3 regions of the Paenibacillus sp. JL3B1040 genome follow, and region 2 is predicted to be linked to each of the others. Evidence: riboswitches for the same ligand, from Rfam matches in the RefSeq annotation. Region 2 holds a riboswitch; each other region holds the start of a gene.
The links. A riboswitch is a leader RNA that binds a small molecule or an ion and turns the genes downstream of it on or off. The one in region 2 is predicted to bind cyclic di-GMP.

Region 1: it holds a riboswitch for cyclic di-GMP, as region 2 does, so the genes downstream of both, ACZF99_RS10390 (transglutaminase-like domain-containing protein) here and ACZF99_RS19585 (sensor histidine kinase) in region 2, are expected to answer to the same signal.
Region 3: it holds a riboswitch for cyclic di-GMP, as region 2 does, so the genes downstream of both, ACZF99_RS18475 (Hpt domain-containing protein) here and ACZF99_RS19585 (sensor histidine kinase) in region 2, are expected to answer to the same signal.

What each region holds. Positions count from the first base shown of each region.
Region 1 covers NZ_CM169317.1:2,335,096-2,340,748, reverse strand. The annotation lists gene ACZF99_RS10400 (SpaA isopeptide-forming pilin-related protein) at 1-1,903, opposite strand, end outside; gene ACZF99_RS10395 (hypothetical protein) at 2,078-2,542, opposite strand; gene ACZF99_RS10390 (transglutaminase-like domain-containing protein) at 2,759-3,565, opposite strand; cyclic di-GMP riboswitch class I at 3,581-3,659, opposite strand; gene ACZF99_RS10385 (MFS transporter) at 3,753-5,141, opposite strand; gene ACZF99_RS10380 (LysR family transcriptional regulator) at 5,282-5,653, shown strand, end outside.
Region 2 covers NZ_CM169317.1:4,337,749-4,343,401, forward strand. The annotation lists gene ACZF99_RS19575 (hypothetical protein) at 312-488, shown strand; gene ACZF99_RS19580 (response regulator transcription factor) at 679-1,275, opposite strand; gene ACZF99_RS19585 (sensor histidine kinase) at 1,163-2,692, opposite strand; cyclic di-GMP riboswitch class I at 2,798-2,883, opposite strand; gene ACZF99_RS19590 (GNAT family N-acetyltransferase) at 3,697-3,909, opposite strand; gene ACZF99_RS19595 (hypothetical protein) at 3,964-4,149, opposite strand; gene ACZF99_RS19600 (hypothetical protein) at 4,302-5,576, shown strand.
Region 3 covers NZ_CM169317.1:4,093,489-4,099,141, forward strand. The annotation lists gene ACZF99_RS18460 (methyl-accepting chemotaxis protein) at 1-1,125, opposite strand, end outside; gene ACZF99_RS18465 (chemotaxis protein CheW) at 1,154-1,648, opposite strand; gene ACZF99_RS18470 (chemotaxis protein CheA) at 1,673-2,992, opposite strand; gene ACZF99_RS18475 (Hpt domain-containing protein) at 2,973-3,794, opposite strand; cyclic di-GMP riboswitch class I at 3,938-4,023, opposite strand; gene ACZF99_RS18480 (FMN-binding protein) at 4,183-5,653, opposite strand, start outside.

The DNA of each region.
Region 1 (5,653 bases), 2.0 Mb from region 2:
TGAGAATTGCCGTTTGTTGCACACCGGCTTCTTTCCAGTCAAGCGTAGCCTCATTGCGGTACCGGTTGTCCAGAGGCATTCCCATTGTCGGATCAAAGGTTGTGGTGAATGTGAACACATGCTCTGAGTTAATCGTGATGCCCGACTTCAGTTTGAGCACGAAACCTTTTTCATAATCCGGATCATCCGCGTTGGCTTCCAGTTCGAAATCGTCCTTGTGAGCACCGGTGATTTGCAAACTGTCAGGGACCAGCTTCATAAATCTACCTGCATAGTTCTCCGTAATGACGATGTCCGACATGTCCTTCAGGTCGGAATTGAGAACCAGCTTCCACTCGATTTCCTTCTTGTTGAAATCCTCTTTGTTTACGCTTTTCGCAAAAATATTTTCGCGAATGCCTTGTTCCGCCGATTTTATCATGCCATTTTTGAGTTCGACCGAATTGGTGATCCGGTCGTTCGCATAAACGCGGTTAATGGATTCCGTCTGGTATTCGATATCATAAGCGCTGTTGATACCTTGATTGAACTTGAACTCGAAGCCATCGGCCGTCTTGGTGACGGTGTACGCCGACGAATCGATAGGTCCGGTACGATTTACGACCTTCCCGCTATCATCAAGCTCAACTTCATATACGCGAACGTTAACTTCGCCCGCCTCTTCAACCAAACGCTGCTTCGTGGTATCAAACTGATCTTTGAGCCACGCGACATTCGGTTTGTTGGGATCGGCCGGATTAAACGGCTCCAGCGTTTGCTGGTTATAGTTGTACTCGATTTTCCAGGTAATGCGCTGGGTCACCGGATCGTAAGCTTTACTTACCTTGTTCAACGGCTCGTTAAAGCTGATTCTCACGCTTCCGGCAGCTTTGCTATCCTCGATATTGTCGCCGGTAAGCACTACTTCGTTGTTATAAGGTCGGTTGGTAAAAGGCTCTGCGGTTGGCGCCTCTACACTCGTCTTGTACTTCACTCGGTAGGCTTCATGGATATCGCCCAGCGAAATCGGAAACGCCGTTTCCGTACGTTCCACAGCTCCCTCTTTGACCGATCCGTCAATCTGCACCTGCAGTTTGCGAATTTCGATCGGGCCAGCGAGTTCTAATCCTGCCGGCAAAGTATCCGCGAGGACGGCATTTTGGATCTCCTTCTCGCCTTGGTTGAAATCGATCGTCCACTCGATTTCGTCGGAGTTAAAGCCGTTTCGGTTTGCCTTCCCCGATTTTTTCAGCTTATCCTCGGCCGTATTCGCAAAATGAACATCGATGATTCCCAGCCCGTTGGAACTAAAGTCAATCTGCTGCTCTAAGCCATCCCCAAACTTGTTTTCGTCAAAGCTGACCCACACGTAAAAGTAGCCTTTCAGCTTTTGCCCGACAATACTGTCGTTAAAAGTAAAAGTAACTTCCCCGTCGGGTTCGACCGTATACTCTCCAACTTCACCATCCAGATCGCCTGTCAATCGCTGCCCGATTTTAAATTTGTCAGGCAATTGAAAAGTAAAGGTAGAGCCGTCCCCATAACCGTGGGATTCATTCGGGAAGCTCCATGTGTAAATGACAGCCACTTCATCCTTAACCGCCGGCCGGATATCCTGAATCCGATCCCCCTTGATAACTAAATCTCCGGTAGCCGGATCATATTCGGGCTTTTGATTGCGAATTTCCGCGTTTGTAATAAGATTATCCGTAATGACCGGACTCACGGAAGCCGCGAGCAGGATGTTTGCTCCCTGCCGCCCATCAGGGCCGTAAACCGCGTCAGTGACCGTATCCGTGGCGCTGACGGCGGCATCGCTCGGGGCTCCTTCCGAATCGGCGCTGGCCAGAGTGGCTCCCGCTCCGAATGTCCCTTGAAAAACAAGAGCAGCAGCCATAATGATGGCCATGAATTTGCGTTTCATAAGTCGTGTTTTTGCCTCCTTTTTTCTATCGATATCGATGTGTTCAAACGACGCTTCTCCCTACCTCCTTCTCGAAACGTTGTGGTGGGCAACATGACCATCGTATTTCAGCATTCTAAACAATTCCTCGACAATCGACCAAATAAAGCCAAGTCCCCTTGGTTATAAGTGATATTATTCATTGACTTGACCGGCGTTTTTCGCCCGATAACTCTGTCTTTCTTGGGTTTTTACGGTATAGAAATCCATAAAATTGTTTTTTTTCACCGCTTCCACCAACCAGCAGCAAAAATCGCGAAATTCGTCAACCTCCCACGTTCGGCCATCGCGGTAAACGATCCGGGGATAGGTGAAGCTCAGCTTCATTTCGCCGTTCCATTCAAAGCGAAACCCGATTCTCCATTTCTGCTGGTGGAGCCAAAATCGAAACGGCTGCTCCCGCAAAAGGTAAACCTGCCCGTTGCCAAAAAAAACGGGGCCGTCCGGCGTCGCCACGATTCCGATTCGATTTTTCCGGTAGTTCATATAAAAGCCTCTTTGCCGGTATCTTCTCAGTTGCTTGGTCAGTTCGATCTCTCGAAAGGTATCCAGCTCCATGCCGCGGGAACCGTCCCTAAAGTGAGCGACAACATTCATCACCTTGAACCTCTCCCTGCTTGGCGTGCTTTGTTGTGACATACGTTTGCAAGGAGTATAAACAGGGAGTCTATACAACTTCTGAACAATCCTGATCGGTTGGCGGGAATCGGAGGAACGGTGAACGCAAAAAAGCCGCTTCGACACCCGACCCGGCAAACAGGATCGAAATGTCAGAAGCGGCGCGTATTCCGCAACCGGCGTGATTGGGTTCGCAACTTAGTATATTTTCTCGGCCTTATATTTCGCGGGATCTTTGATCATCGTATAAGCGGTCGTCGTTCCTTTCCAGCCCGCGTCCGCCGTAGTATCAATCGTGATCCAGCGACCGTTTGCATAAACCTCGTTCCAGGCGTGATAGGTACTGACATAATCCGAGGTCCCCATCACCAATTTGGCCGGAATCCCTACGCTGCGCAGCATCGCCGCGAACAAGGAAGAGAATCCATAGCAAATGTCCTTCTTCCGGGTCAGCGTCCGGTCGAGATCGGGCAGGTAACTGGAGGTGGCGCTGAAGGCCAAGCTGTCGTCGTACTTGATGGTGCTGGTGACATAATCATAGATGATCTGAACTTTTTCCTCGGTTCCGACCGCGTCTTGAATCAACTCGTTGGCGATTTTCGCCGCGCGGCCGTCCGGTTCCCAATTTACGTTTTGCGTGGAATGCAAAAACACCTGCTTCTCGTCCTTCAGTTGCAGCTTGACCGTGTCCTTATGGACCAAACGGTACGTTGTCCCTTTAAGCTGTTCCAAAAGACTGACCGCATACTCTCCGTTCCCCAGTTGAAGCGGAAACGTCTCTCCGTTCGTTCCGGGTGTTAACGTGTAGGTGTATTTCTCCTCGCCCTTGGCGATCTGCAGCTTGGTTTTGATCTTCGTCTTAACGTCATAGTTGATGCGGATCGCTCCCTGATCCACCATGGTTTTATCGATCCAGCCCGGGGTTTCCGCCCCTTGAACCGGAATTGCGCCGGCTCCTCCGAACCCAATAATGATCGCGAGCGTTACGGATATCCACTTTCTCATGACAAAAAAACTCCCTTCGGTAGCTGGCTGCCAAACTATCTTAGGCCCTATAGCTTTGCGTCCCTGCCTTTCGACAGGTTTGCCTTTATCGGATAAAGCTCTTTAGAAGTTGTATCGGCACAGATCATGTCATTTGTTAATCCGGATTCATCCTACTCGGCTCCAAAACCGTCTTTTATGCAGGTCTTTAGACCTGCCTCATTATCGATTCCTCCTTGCGGGATCGTCCGACTCGACTAAAGAAAAAATAGTAAAAAAGAAGGATTCCGATATGAAGCACTGCCAAAACCATGTAGATATTGCCATACACGGCAGAGCCCTCAAACGGATTCAGCGGATTCCAGTGCGACGACGAGCCGTGATCCACGGCATGGCCGTAAAGGCTGGTCGAAACCGCGCCGGACAAAAAGCCCAACATGGACAACAGACCCATGCCTACCCCGGTCTGCTCTTTGGGCAGCGTGCGGGAAATCGTGTTGGACAACGCCAGTTGCATGAACATTTGCCCCACATTGCCCAGGATCAGAATCGCCGCAATCCAGCCCGCCGCCGCCCCGGACAGCACCGAAATCAGGGCAAAACAGCTGATTAGCAGCAGGGAAGCCACATAGATGACGAAGGAATTGCCCTTGGCATCCGCCAACTTGCCCCCTTTGCGGCCGAGGATCGCCGAGGCAACAGCCCCGGGCACCATGGCAAATCCGATCCAACCGGCAGGCAGCCGATTCACCTCGGCCAGCAGCTGCGGCGTCAGGAACGGCAGCGCATAGCCGATCCCCATGACCAGCACCGACAACAGCAGACCCAGCGCATAGCCCGTGTTCCGAAATAATCGCGGATCCACGAACGGTTGCGGAGCTAGGCGGATCCGCCATAGAAACAGGAGAAACCCGATCAAACTGCCTAAATAAAGCTCCCATCGCCCATAGGTTACGCCGAGCAATAACAGAGTGACCGTGATGCCCAGCACCCCTCCGCCGAGCCAATCGATCCGAACGGCCCGAATCGGCTCATCGCTGAGGTATTTGCGGTAGAACGGCAGCGTAAACAGCATCAGCATCGGGATGCAAAACAACCATCGCCAATCGACCAGACTGACCAGCAGCGCGGATACGACCGGCCCAATCGCGCCCCCGATCGCCAGCCCCGTGGCTGTAATTCCCAGCGCATATCCGCGGCGCTCGGCAGGAAAATGCCGCACCGGAATGATCATCGCGGCTGCGGGAACCACCGACGCGCCGGCCGACTGCAGCACGCGGCCCAGCAAGACCATCCAATACGCCTGAGCCGACAATCCGGTCATTGAACCCAAACAAAACAGGATTAACCCGAACGTCAGCAGTTTTTTCAACTGAAAAGCATCCGCCAGCTTCCCGTAAATCACGGCGCCGATGGCGTAAATCAGAGCATATGCCGTCGAAACCCAACTGACTTGAGTGACGGATAAGCCGAATTCACCTTTGATTTCAGGGAGCACGATATTAAACATCGTTGCCCCCATGGATGACAAGATCATGGTAAACGCCAAAATGCGGATCAGCTTCTCGCGTGCCTCGGATGAATCGGCATTTTTCATCGTATCGTCCCCCCTATCGATTTCCTCACAAGTTATTGTAGGATTGAATATTAATAATGAAAAATATATATTAATTTATGTATTCATAACCTAAAGGATATTAATCATCAAATTCCCTTAAGAGAGGAGTTGTCATCCGCATGGAGTTGCTGCAATTGGAGTATTTTCGCACGGTCGCCCATTTGGAGCATATGACCCGAGCCGCCCAAGAGCTGCATATCGCCCAGCCGGCGCTCAGCAAAACGATTGCCAGGCTCGAGGAGGATTTGGGGGTCCCGTTGTTCGATCGGCAAAATCGTCAGATTCGGCTGAACGCCTTCGGCAAAGCCTTTTTGAAAAAGGTCGAGACAGCGCTGGACATCCTGGAAGAGGGAAGGCAGGAGGTGGCGGATCTGGCGGGGATGGAGCGCGGCAGCATCCATTTGGCCACGAATACGCTGGGACGCATTACGGCTGCGCTCGGGGCTTTCCGCGAAGCTTATCCCGAGGTGAACTTCCGCATCCTGCAGACG
Region 2 (5,653 bases):
TAACCCATACGTTTGCTGGTAGTATCAGCGACGCTGGTACTACCTCTTTTAATGAGACAAAGAAAGAAGCTAGAAATACGGACAAGCAGATCCCTTTCAATTTGGTTTGCATCATTGATCCCCTTCTCTTCGTTTTTGATGACTACTCTATTTTTATTCGTAACACTGATAGAATAGAACGAAATTAAAAGAGGGTTCAGTTGACGGCAATAAGAAGATAAATATGTTTCACTACATTAAATCCACATAGGAACGACACAAATAAGTGCTACGATAAACGAGTAGCAAAAATTGATTGAGGAGGAATATCTATGGCAGTAAACGGTGTGTCGAGTTCAGCAATGCCAAGGAATTGCGGGATGGAAAATATGCACGGAGGGACTAAGAAAATATCGTCAAATCACCAACATACTGAAACAGTACATCAGCAGCACAAGTCAGAGATACAGGATCAGTATCGCGGACAAAAGATAGATACTAAAGCATAAGTGTTCCGTCAGAAATCAACCGACGGTTGGCTACGCAGGCCCTGGCGGATTGGCACGCACGACAGCCTCAGTTCTTCGATGGTTTTCTACGAGAGTGCTGTACCTAAATAGATGCCAATTAAATAGAATAGCACCTAACCTGTAATGGTTAGGTGCTATTCGCGACTTTCAATATCAATACACATGGACGCTATAATATCCCTTTCATTTTTGCTTTCTTGGCAGCTTCCCTGCCGGTGTGCACCTTCAGTTTTCGAATCACTCGGTTCACATGTTTTTTGACAGTACTCTCTGTTATATGCAAATGTTCCCCAATTGCGGAACGGGTATGACCATTGTGAATAAAACGGAGGATTTCAACTTCGGTTCGCGTTAATTTTTGGCGCATTTCTTGTTGCTTCATTCGTACAAACTCGGATCGAAGCACGCCTGCGGCAGAAGCATGAATGGAGGATAGGCCCGCATATGCGGCTCGAATAGCCTCCGGAATATCTTCAAGCGCCGTCTTGAGAATATAATTGAAAGCACCGTTGCCGAACGCCTCAGAAACGATCCCTGCCTGATCTAATACTGTAAGCATGATGACTTTCGCATTACTCATGCTGCCAATCTCGAGCGCCGCGTCAAGCCCGTCTGCCTTTTTCCCATCCAGCACCACATCCAATAGCACCACATCAATGTCTAACATACTGACAATGCGAATTGCATTGACTTTCGTCTGAGCCGTTCCGACCAAAAACAAATCCTGTTCCCGATTCACCGTTTCGGATATATATTCGTTCCACACCGGATCGTCTTCCACCAATAGTACTTTGATCTTGCTCATGGTCTCCCTCCCATCGGTTCAATGACGGTGAATGACGAATGACTCTTTGGATGGGAAAATGAAGCGTAAATGACGTACCGATTCCGATTAGACTTTGTACCTCGATGGACCCCTGATGGTGTCGCATGACTTCATGACTGTAGAATAACCCCAATCCATCATTCCCTTCGTTCGATTTGGTTGTAAAGTGAGGTTCAAATATATATGGCATGGCTTCCGGAGCGATGCCGCAACCGGAATCACGAACGGTAATATCCATCGTTTCTTGCGAGAGATTAGACGTTATAGTCAGACACCCTCCTTCGGACATCGCTTCAATGGCATTATAGAAGAGGTTCTTCATGACTTGTTGCACGTGAACAGAATCACAATACAAAACAATCGATTCATCCAATTTTTTTCGGACTTTAAGATTCTTGCTGCAAAATTCTCCCGCCAAGCTATCCAATAGTTGCTCAACGAGTTCATTTATAATACATGACTGCTCGTATAATACCAACTGTTGTGATGAATGACGAAAACGGAAAGCTATTGCTATTATCCGCTCGGTTGCATCGATTAGATGAGATGTGTCCCGATACAATTCCTGTTGCTCGGTTTGTTGGGCAAGATTAAATATACGTCTGGCTGCGACCTGTATTTTTCCCAGTTCACTTTTTAAAGCATGATAGAATTGAAATATAAGCGGAGTGTTCCCATATGGTTCTTGGGGTGTAGATTCCAATCGGATTCGGACACCCAATACACCGTAACGAACAACAAATACATAAAAGCAAATGCATACTGCCGTTAAAACAGCACGTTTGGTATCAAAGGGCGGATAGAATCGGAGCAAAGGCAGAATATAATCGAAAAGCAGTACAAAACTGATCGACGGTACAACAATCCAACAGACCACACGGTGTTGCTGTCTGATCCTCTCATCAACTTCACGGTATGCCAACCTCAAGCATGGCACTGCTGCGGTAGCGTAATAAATCATCGCCCAGAGCGGTATCGGATGTGTATCACGTGAAGCCTCTGAAGGTAGAAGAAACATGATCAGAACCGGGATCAGTGCCCCAACGATTGTGGAGCGCTTCCAACCCTTTCGCCGTTGAAACCATCCCGCATAGCTCAAGCTGAACATCAACAACGAATAAGGAGGCATGTACAAGGCTAAGAAGTAAAAAAACTCTTTTACCCATTCCAGTCCGGCTATAATTGAATCGTTTGCCAAAGGGACAATTGCGGGAATTATCTTCTCATCTATGGCGATAGTCAACTCTCCAAGTACAGAGAAAAAAGCGACTGAACCGGCCCAACGATTTGGCTCGCTTCTCGGATTGGTGAATAGCAGAATGGCGGTCATCAACAATAATGACAATACAAGCACCACTTCAGTTCCCTCCCTCGATGAGGTTCCTCGGCTTATTCGGAATCGGACATAGACGACAAAAAAGACACGTACCCTAACGTGCCTTTTCTCCAGAAGCCTGCCTTTTAGGGTAACCCGGCGATCATAGCCTTACGGCCGCAGACCCGTGGCTTTGCGTCCCCGTCTTTCGAGCGGGTTTGCCATTTTTCCTTCAGCTCATATTTATTTGGACAACCAATCGGAGATTACTTCATAACCCATTCGTCCATGGCGATGATCGAATCCCTCACCTGACCACTATAATGTCATTTAACAGCCACCAGGTGCTACTACCTAACATAGATTCGACATCAAAATCCCTCCCTCTTTTCAAGTCCTTCATTAAGATAAGCAATAGAAGCACAGTTTCGACCGAAAAACGGACCTTTGTCCTAATAACAAGCGGGAAGATATAGTCCAAATTCCTGTCTAATCCTCGCTTTATAGACATATTATACTAGAAGATTCCAGCTTTTGCGAGAATGGAGTTACAAAACTTTCCTTATTTATTTTCATCTCGAAATCGTAATATCCGAATTGGAAATATGGATTTCGAACAGCAGCGACTTTTCGTTTTCTGTAACATGTGCAAGCATTTGTTCATAAATTAGAATCAAAGCAAATCACCTGCTTTATAACCCCTTGCCCTTTTCGCTTGGGGTTCTTCTTTGTTTTTCTGTAACAGGCCATCCGTGCGGAGTTTTCGAAGAACTCCAAAGTCCTGCGAATCTGGCTTTGTATCAAAAATGGTAAAAAGGGCGTTTGACTATAGGCATTCGCCGGATACGGTCTAGGTATCTAACCATAGAATGATGCTGTAAATCAATTCGAAATGGGAGTGATCAACCGAAACCAAGTTCTAGGTTAGCCAATAATTTGTTACGAGTATCGGAATATTACAGAAATGATCAATGTAAGCATTAACTCCCCCAACTCTCTCGAAGTTGGGGGTACTTTTTAGATCTAAAATATACTATAAAAAGTAATTATGATCTTACTAGCAGTAAATGATAATCAGGCGACGCCTCTATTTTGAGAACCTCTTGAATAATTGGACTACTAGGGACATTAATGAAACCCATTTTCCTTGCCAATCCAATACTCGCCTCCGTGTTAGCATTTTCGATACAAATTCGTTCAAAACCTTTGCTTCTGGCATAATTTTTTAACCATTCGATCACTATTGTCCCAATCCCCATCCGCTCAGGGGCCAATGCAATAACACCAATAATCAGGCTTTGATAATAGACACCTTAATGGAAATAAAGCTCTGAACGTAAGTCTAGTCTAACTTTTCCTTCGGCAGAATTGATTTCAACTTTTCTTAGCGACCTTCCACCTAAATAATTTTGTACTTCGACCTTATCAGAGGTCAACTGTTCTAACAAAAGACGTAAACCATCAAAATCAGTATCTGGTATATCAAATGATTTTAGCATTGTACCATCCTCTTTCTTAATATTTTTCTAAACTTCAATAGGTATATTTCTATGCATAACAAACCCTTCTCTCTTTCAGTTACTACACCAGAAAGGATTTTTACTAACCATGTCGAAATTGGTAATTTAATCATAAGATAAGGATGATGGACATGGGAGAGCGTATCTTACATTGTGGAACTTCTTTGGAAAATTATTATACATGCGTCAATCAACAAGTAGCCGGCTTTACGAAAAGAGTCGCTAACGTGAATGACCGGGTCTATATTGTAGTGAAAGTAGGAAATAAATCACTATGCGGAGCTCGCGGTAAACTAAAAGAACCTACCGATTTTCGGCCTTGGAAAGACAGCGATCAATATCCTCAATGTTTCACTCTTTGCGAAATCGAATACTGCCAACCGTTTGACATCAGCATTCTGGAGCAAGCCGGTGGAAAGTATTGGAGCCTCAAATATGTGCAATCCGCAAAAACCATAACCGATGAGACGGCTCTGCAGTTGCTTCAGACTGGCTTTGAACAAAATCGAACCAATGATCTGTTCAAATTCGAACAGCCTTTTACGATTAACTGCAACGGTAACCCTTCTGATGCTGAAGAGTGGTCCACGGATGAGGTGACTGAAGAAAATTACCAAGAAGTCTTGAACACTGTTCCCGATGTTAAAATCAACATCACGAGCACCTATGTCACGGTCAAATTTGAGAATGAAACAGACAAAATCAAAGGACTGGAGCCGCTGGTCAACGCTAACTTTTATCATTTATTCGATGATTTTTCCGAGCATCGGTCCGTGCTTATCCCACAAAACAGAATGTTTATGACTGCCCCTAAAAAAGATGCTAATAACAAAATGATCGCTGGGATCAGCGGTTACCCAGATGCAGTGCTCGTCCGCTTCATTCCCGATAATAAAACGATGCCCATTCAAGTTAACTTAATTGAATACGAATGTTATGGACGATACAAAAAAACACGTTTGGAAAAATTCGAGCATCTAAATGGACACATTATCCCGCAGCTAATGCGGTTTGCATCCACTTTTAGCATTGCTACAGACACGAAAATCAGAGAAGATACAATTCATAAGTGGTCCGGAAAAATCATCAAATACATCAACGAGGATGATTCGATCATGTCCAAAGCAGCGACGTGGATGCACGAACTGGACCCCGAAATCAAAGAACAGAACATTTCATACAATCTTCACAGCTTGCTGGACAAGGCATTCCGTTCTAATTTAAGGATCATTTTAATTATAGATGAATTAACCTCCGAGCAAAACGAAACCATCAAAAATATCATCAACTCATTCAAATTGGAAAATAAGAAAAGCACCGACTTCTTGAGCTTCGTAGTCAAACTGCAGCAAAAAATCGATTTGCTCAACAATACGGAGGAATACGCTCTTTCACTTCAAAAGTGACTGGAAGTAGCTGAGATCGTTTTTTTCTGTTGGAATATGAGAATTGACTTTACCGGTAGAAGATCATGCCCCAAAAA
Region 3 (5,653 bases), 240 kb from region 2:
GTTGCCCTGCAGCGCGCTTTGCTTGGAATCGGCCGCCAATTGATTCGCTTCATTGGCGTTTTGCGCATTCAGCTTCGTCTGCGTGGAGATTTCCTCCAGGGAGGCGGTAAGCTGCTCGACGGAGCTGGCTTGTTCGGTAGCGCCTTGAGATAACGCGATGCTGGAATCGGACACCTGTTTCGAACCGGAAGCCACTTGGTCCGCCGCCGTATTGATGCTGGACAAGATCTCGTTGTTGCGTTCGACCATCTCCTGCAGCTTGATCCCCATCAGGTCATGTTCCGATCTTACCTTCACCTGAACGGTTAAATCGCCGTTAGCTACCTGTTCGACGACCCGCGCTTGGTCGCGAATGCTGGTGATCATGCGGGAGAAGGCTTGCATCAACTGACCGACTTCGTCTTGACTGTTCGTATCCACGCTGACGTTGACATCGCCGAGCGACAACGCTTCAGCCGCTTTCGACAGCTTGCCGATCGGCTTCGTGATGCTCAGGACGATCAGAAAGGCAAGGCCGATAGCGATCAGCGTGATGACGATAATGATGGTGATCAGGACCGTGATGGTGTCGGCGTACGTTTTATCGCCGTCATCGCTCGCATTTTGCGAACTCGTCTGATTGAATTTCACCAGTTCGAGCAAGGCATTCGTGGCCTGATCAAACTCCGATTTCGATTGCCCGCGCATAAGTTCCATCGCGGCGTCGCTCTTATGCTGATCAACAAGCCCGATGATCTGCTGACTCAGTTGCATGTATCCGATCCATCTCTCTTTAAACGTATCAAACAACTGTTTGTCCTGACCGGCTTTCGCCCTTTGTTCATAACCGTTGATCAGTTGCTGCATTTTCCCGTTTTCCGTGTCTAAACGATCTTTCATGTCTTTGAGATCCTGCGGGTCGCTCACCGCCAGAATAATTCGCAGCTCCGTGATTCGGTAATCGGAGATCAGCGTATTCATGGAATGCGCCAAATCCATAGAGGGAAGCCAGTCCCGGGTGATGACCGTGGATTGAAGATTGACCCGGTCGACCGAGTTGATCGAATACATTCCAAGGCCGGCCAGAGAAAGAACCATAAGGCTAAAAGACAGGATAAGTCTTGCTTTGATCGTCAGCTTCATCATTTTCCATAACCCCCGTTGTCGTTTTCGCTTACAGTTGACTTAAACTTTCGGCTTCATCATGGTGCAGCAGCTTGTCACCGTCCAGCAGCAGCTTGACTTCGCCGCCCACTCTTCCGACCCCTTTAATAAAACCTTGCTGGCTGCCGTTTTTGATTTCCGGCGGAGGAACGATATCCTCCTCCGCAATCGTTGCGACCTCGGCCACGCTGTCGACGATAAGTCCGATCGAAATGTCCTTCATGTCCACGACCACGATGCATGTCCGATCATTGTACTCGCGGAACGGCTTCTTGAAGCGCAGCCGCACATCCATAACCGGAATGATTTTGCCGCGCAAATTAATGATTCCGCGAATATGCTCGGGGAGTTCAGGCACCTCCGTAATGGCCTGAATTCCGATGATTTCCGTGACATACCGGATTTCGATGCCGTATACGTCGGTTCCAATCAGAAAAGTAAGGAACTTTCCCGACTGCGTATCGTCCTCTTGCTCTGTTTGCAACTGTGCGTTTGGGTCTGTCATGGCCTCGTTCTCTCCTTTATTTTTTTAGGATGTAAGAGCAAGTCCGCCAACGTCGAGGATGAGGCTGATGCTTCCGTCCCCAAGCATCGTGCAGCCTGCCAACCCCCGAATGTTGCGGATTTTGCGGATGTAGGACGGCAGGCTTTTCACGACGACCTGCTGTTGACCGAGCAATTCGTCGGCAAAGATGCAGAAGGTCCGATGATCCTGCTCCACCATGATCAAAATGCCTTCCTCCATATCCGTAACGTCGGTCGTGACTTGAAATCGTTCGTACAAGCGGAGTACGGCGTAACACTGCCCCCGCACCATCACCATTTCGTTTCCTTCGGGATCGACCACGACGCTGCTTCGATCAGGCCGGAACGACTCCTTGATCGCCGTGGTCGGGATCGTATATCGGGACCTTCCAACCTTGACGTTCATCCCGTCAATAATCGCCAACGTCAGCGGGATGCGAATCGTGATCGTCGTTCCCTCGCCTGCGGCGCTGTCGACGGAAACGCTGCCGCCAACGCTTTCGATATTCCTCAGCACGACGTCCATGCCGACACCGCGGCCACTGAATTCGGTAATGACCTCCTTGGTTGAAAACCCCGGCAAAAAAATCAGATTATAGATGTCGCGATCGCTCATCTCCGCTTCTTCCCGAAAGATCAAGCGGCGCTCCCGGGCCCGTTGTAGGATTTTCTCCCGGTTTAATCCGCGACCGTCGTCGCGAACGAGGATCAGCACCTCGCCGCCGACGTTTTTGGCTTCGAGCGTCAGCGTGGCAGTCTCGTTCTTCCCGGCAGCAGCCCGCTCGTCCGGGACCTCGATGCCATGATCGATGGCGTTGCGTACCAGGTGCATGATCGGATCCGAGATATGCTCGATAATATTCTTGTCGACTTCCGTATCCTCGCCGACCAGTTGGAGCCGTACGAGCTTCTCCTGCTTCCTGCACATATCCCGGACGATGCGGTGCATTTTCTGAAACGTGTTCACCAGCGGAACCATCCGGATGGACATGACCTTATCCTGAATTTCTCCGGTAATTTTGCGCAGTTGCCGCGCCGCTTTCCGGAACTGTTCCAGCTCAAGGCCCGCCAATTCGGGATTTTGCGTGACCATCGATTCGGCGATAACCAATTCCCCAACCAGGTCCATCAACTCGTCCAGCTTGGTCAAATTTACGCTGATGAAACTGGACTGCTGCGTAGTTGCGGTCGAAACGGGCGGCTTGGCCAGCGATTGCGACTCCTCCGGCGGAAACGACGCGACGCCGGAGGCTCCGGGGGACGGCCGCTCTTCGACAAGCGGCGGTTCGATTGCGGAGTTGCTCTCAAGAATAACCTCCGGCATGGAATCCGCCAGGAGCGCGGGTTTCCGGCAAGTCCCCGCGGGCTGTATACTCGCTGATCTCAAGATGTTTGAGACAAGGAGCTTGCGAAAGATAGGCGGTGATGGTTTCGGCGCTTTCCCCGTTGCGGAAAAACAACTGAAACCCCTGCTCCTTGATGATTCCTGCGGAGTCCAGGTTGCTTTCAATGTCATCAGGCCAGTAGCTGAAATGCTCGGTCCACTCCTTCAGACTATGGACCACCTGGTATGCACGTACATTTTCCATATTGTAGTCGTCGTCGAAGAACAGGACTGCTTTCAAGCGGGCACCATGTGCGGCGAGGGCGGTACTCTCGTCCAGGCTCCCGCTGTCGGCTTGTTTGGAGACGGGAGCGTCCCGCCCGCCGTCATGCCGGTGCTTAAGCTCTTCCAAGTGGTGGCGGATGCTGCCCATCAGCGGCGCACAATCGCCGTCGGGCGAATCGCCCTGCCTGATCTTATAAAGCTCAAGCTTGATAGAGTCCCCACCTTGGAGCACCAAATCGGATAATGCCGAATAATCGGTTACTCGGGGTTGATGTTCGCGGATATAAGCAAACAGATCCTCGATGACGTGAGACAATGCCGCAATATTGTCGAAGCCCATCATCGTGGAAGAACCTTTGATCGTATGCATGATACGGAAGATGACATCGATCGCGGCGGAGGAAAACGCATTCGCTTCCTCGCATTCCAAAATGCACTGCTCCAGCTGTTCCAGCAGTTGCGAATTCTCGTGAAGATATATCTCCAATAAAGGATCCGAAGCACCAAATTCTCCCATGATATGTTCTCCCCGTCACATCAATTTTCGACAATTTTACTTATTATTCGACAAATTCTTCGTACAAAAAAACTCTTTCTCGAGAAAGCTGCATTTTCGAAGAAAGAGAACTGTTTGAAAGATAGAATCGCATCCACAAGTTACCATGAAACCCGGCTGCCCTGGTAACGGTTACGTTAGGCCCGTGGCTTTGCGTCCTTGACTTTCGGCAAGTTTGCCCTTCTAGTAAAATTGCTATTTTTTAGTTAATTTATACTAGCATGCAAGGACAGAAGTTGTAAACTAGGAATTTTAAATTTCTCCATGCGCACGAACAAAAGCCCCCTCGAACGATTCGAGGGGGCTTTACGCACCAAGCCTTTAGGCTTGCCAAATCCGGCAAAAGCGATTATCTGCCGGCGTTCTCCAGCGCATTCTTCACGGCGTCCACCACTTGGGCAGAAACGGCTTTCATGCCCTCCGTATCGCCGAAGGCTGCCGGACGATACCCGTATTTATGCAAGGCTCCTTCGGCAGTCGGCGTTTCGAACTCCGTCTTGACGGCTTTCTCGTCGACGGTCAATTGATCTTCCGTCTTGATTTTCCCGTTCGCGTCAAGATAGAACACTTCCATTTTGAACGGCACGTTGTTTTGCACCGTTACCATAACGTAAACGGATTTGTCTTTGTTGATCCCGGCAAAAATGCCATTGATGTAGGCTGTTTTGTACGACTCGTTGATTTCTGCCTTCTTATAAGCATTTTCGACGGCCGTTTTCAAAGCGGTACTGCTGCTGGTTGCGCCGGATACCACATCGACCTTCGCCGCTTGCTCTCTCGTTCCGGCAAACAGCAGATCGCGGGTCAAGATCGGGATCGCTCTGATAACCTCAGGATAAGCTGAATCTCCGCGGTCAATCATATTTACCCCAACGCGATACAGCTTCAGACCAACGATGACGCCGTTGCGTAACGTAACGTCGGCACGGTTCGTCCCTTTGTCATAAGCGTCGCCAAAGGCGGTGTAGGTGCCGTCTTTGTAAGTACCTTGCGTTGTTGACGCGTTGTTCAGCAGGTCGGCAAATGCCGCTCTGGCCGCGAGGGACAAGTCCTCTTGAAGTACGATCGGCGTCATGTTCACGCCTTTTTGGGTCAAGCCTTCGTTCAGTTGAGCAACAACGGTTTGTTGCTCTTCCGTCAGCTTGTCGGCTGCGATCAATTTACCATCTGCACCAAACAGATGTACATTTACGTTCGAAACTTGGTCCGCCTTGATGTCGGCCAGAACCAGCAGTTTGGACAGGTTGTCGACACCGGCGAAGGTGCCTTCAAAATATTTCGCTTTGCCCGACACTTTCAACGCTTTTTCAAAAGCTCTTTCCACGGCCACGTTCCAGCTGTGGCTACTTTCGGTTGCGCCGGCAATCGCGTCGACGCCGTCGCTGAAGTTCTCGATGTACGAGCCGTTGGCGAGCAGTTTCGCCGTCATCGGAGCATTGGCTTTCACCACATCGGCATATGCCGTGTCGCCCCGATCGATCAGGTTGGAGCCCAGTCTGTACAGCTTCAGGTCAACCAGCTTGCCGTTGCGGATGTAGACGTCGGCTCGCTCCACGCCTTTATCGCGCGCTGCGCCGTAAGCGGAATAGAACCCGTCGATGTATTTCGAATCGTTGTTTACTTTCGCATTTTGCTCCGCGTCCCAATAAGCGTTCACAGCCGCCTTAAACTCGGCTTCCTGGCCTTTGGGTCCTACGGCGTCCGTCCCTTTCGCCAGCAGCTCGGCAGCGATGGATTTCACCAATGCGGCTTGCTCTTCGGTCAGGTTCGCTTCTTCGACGGCATTGCCGCTGGCGTCAAGCGCATACAGCTTGACGGCC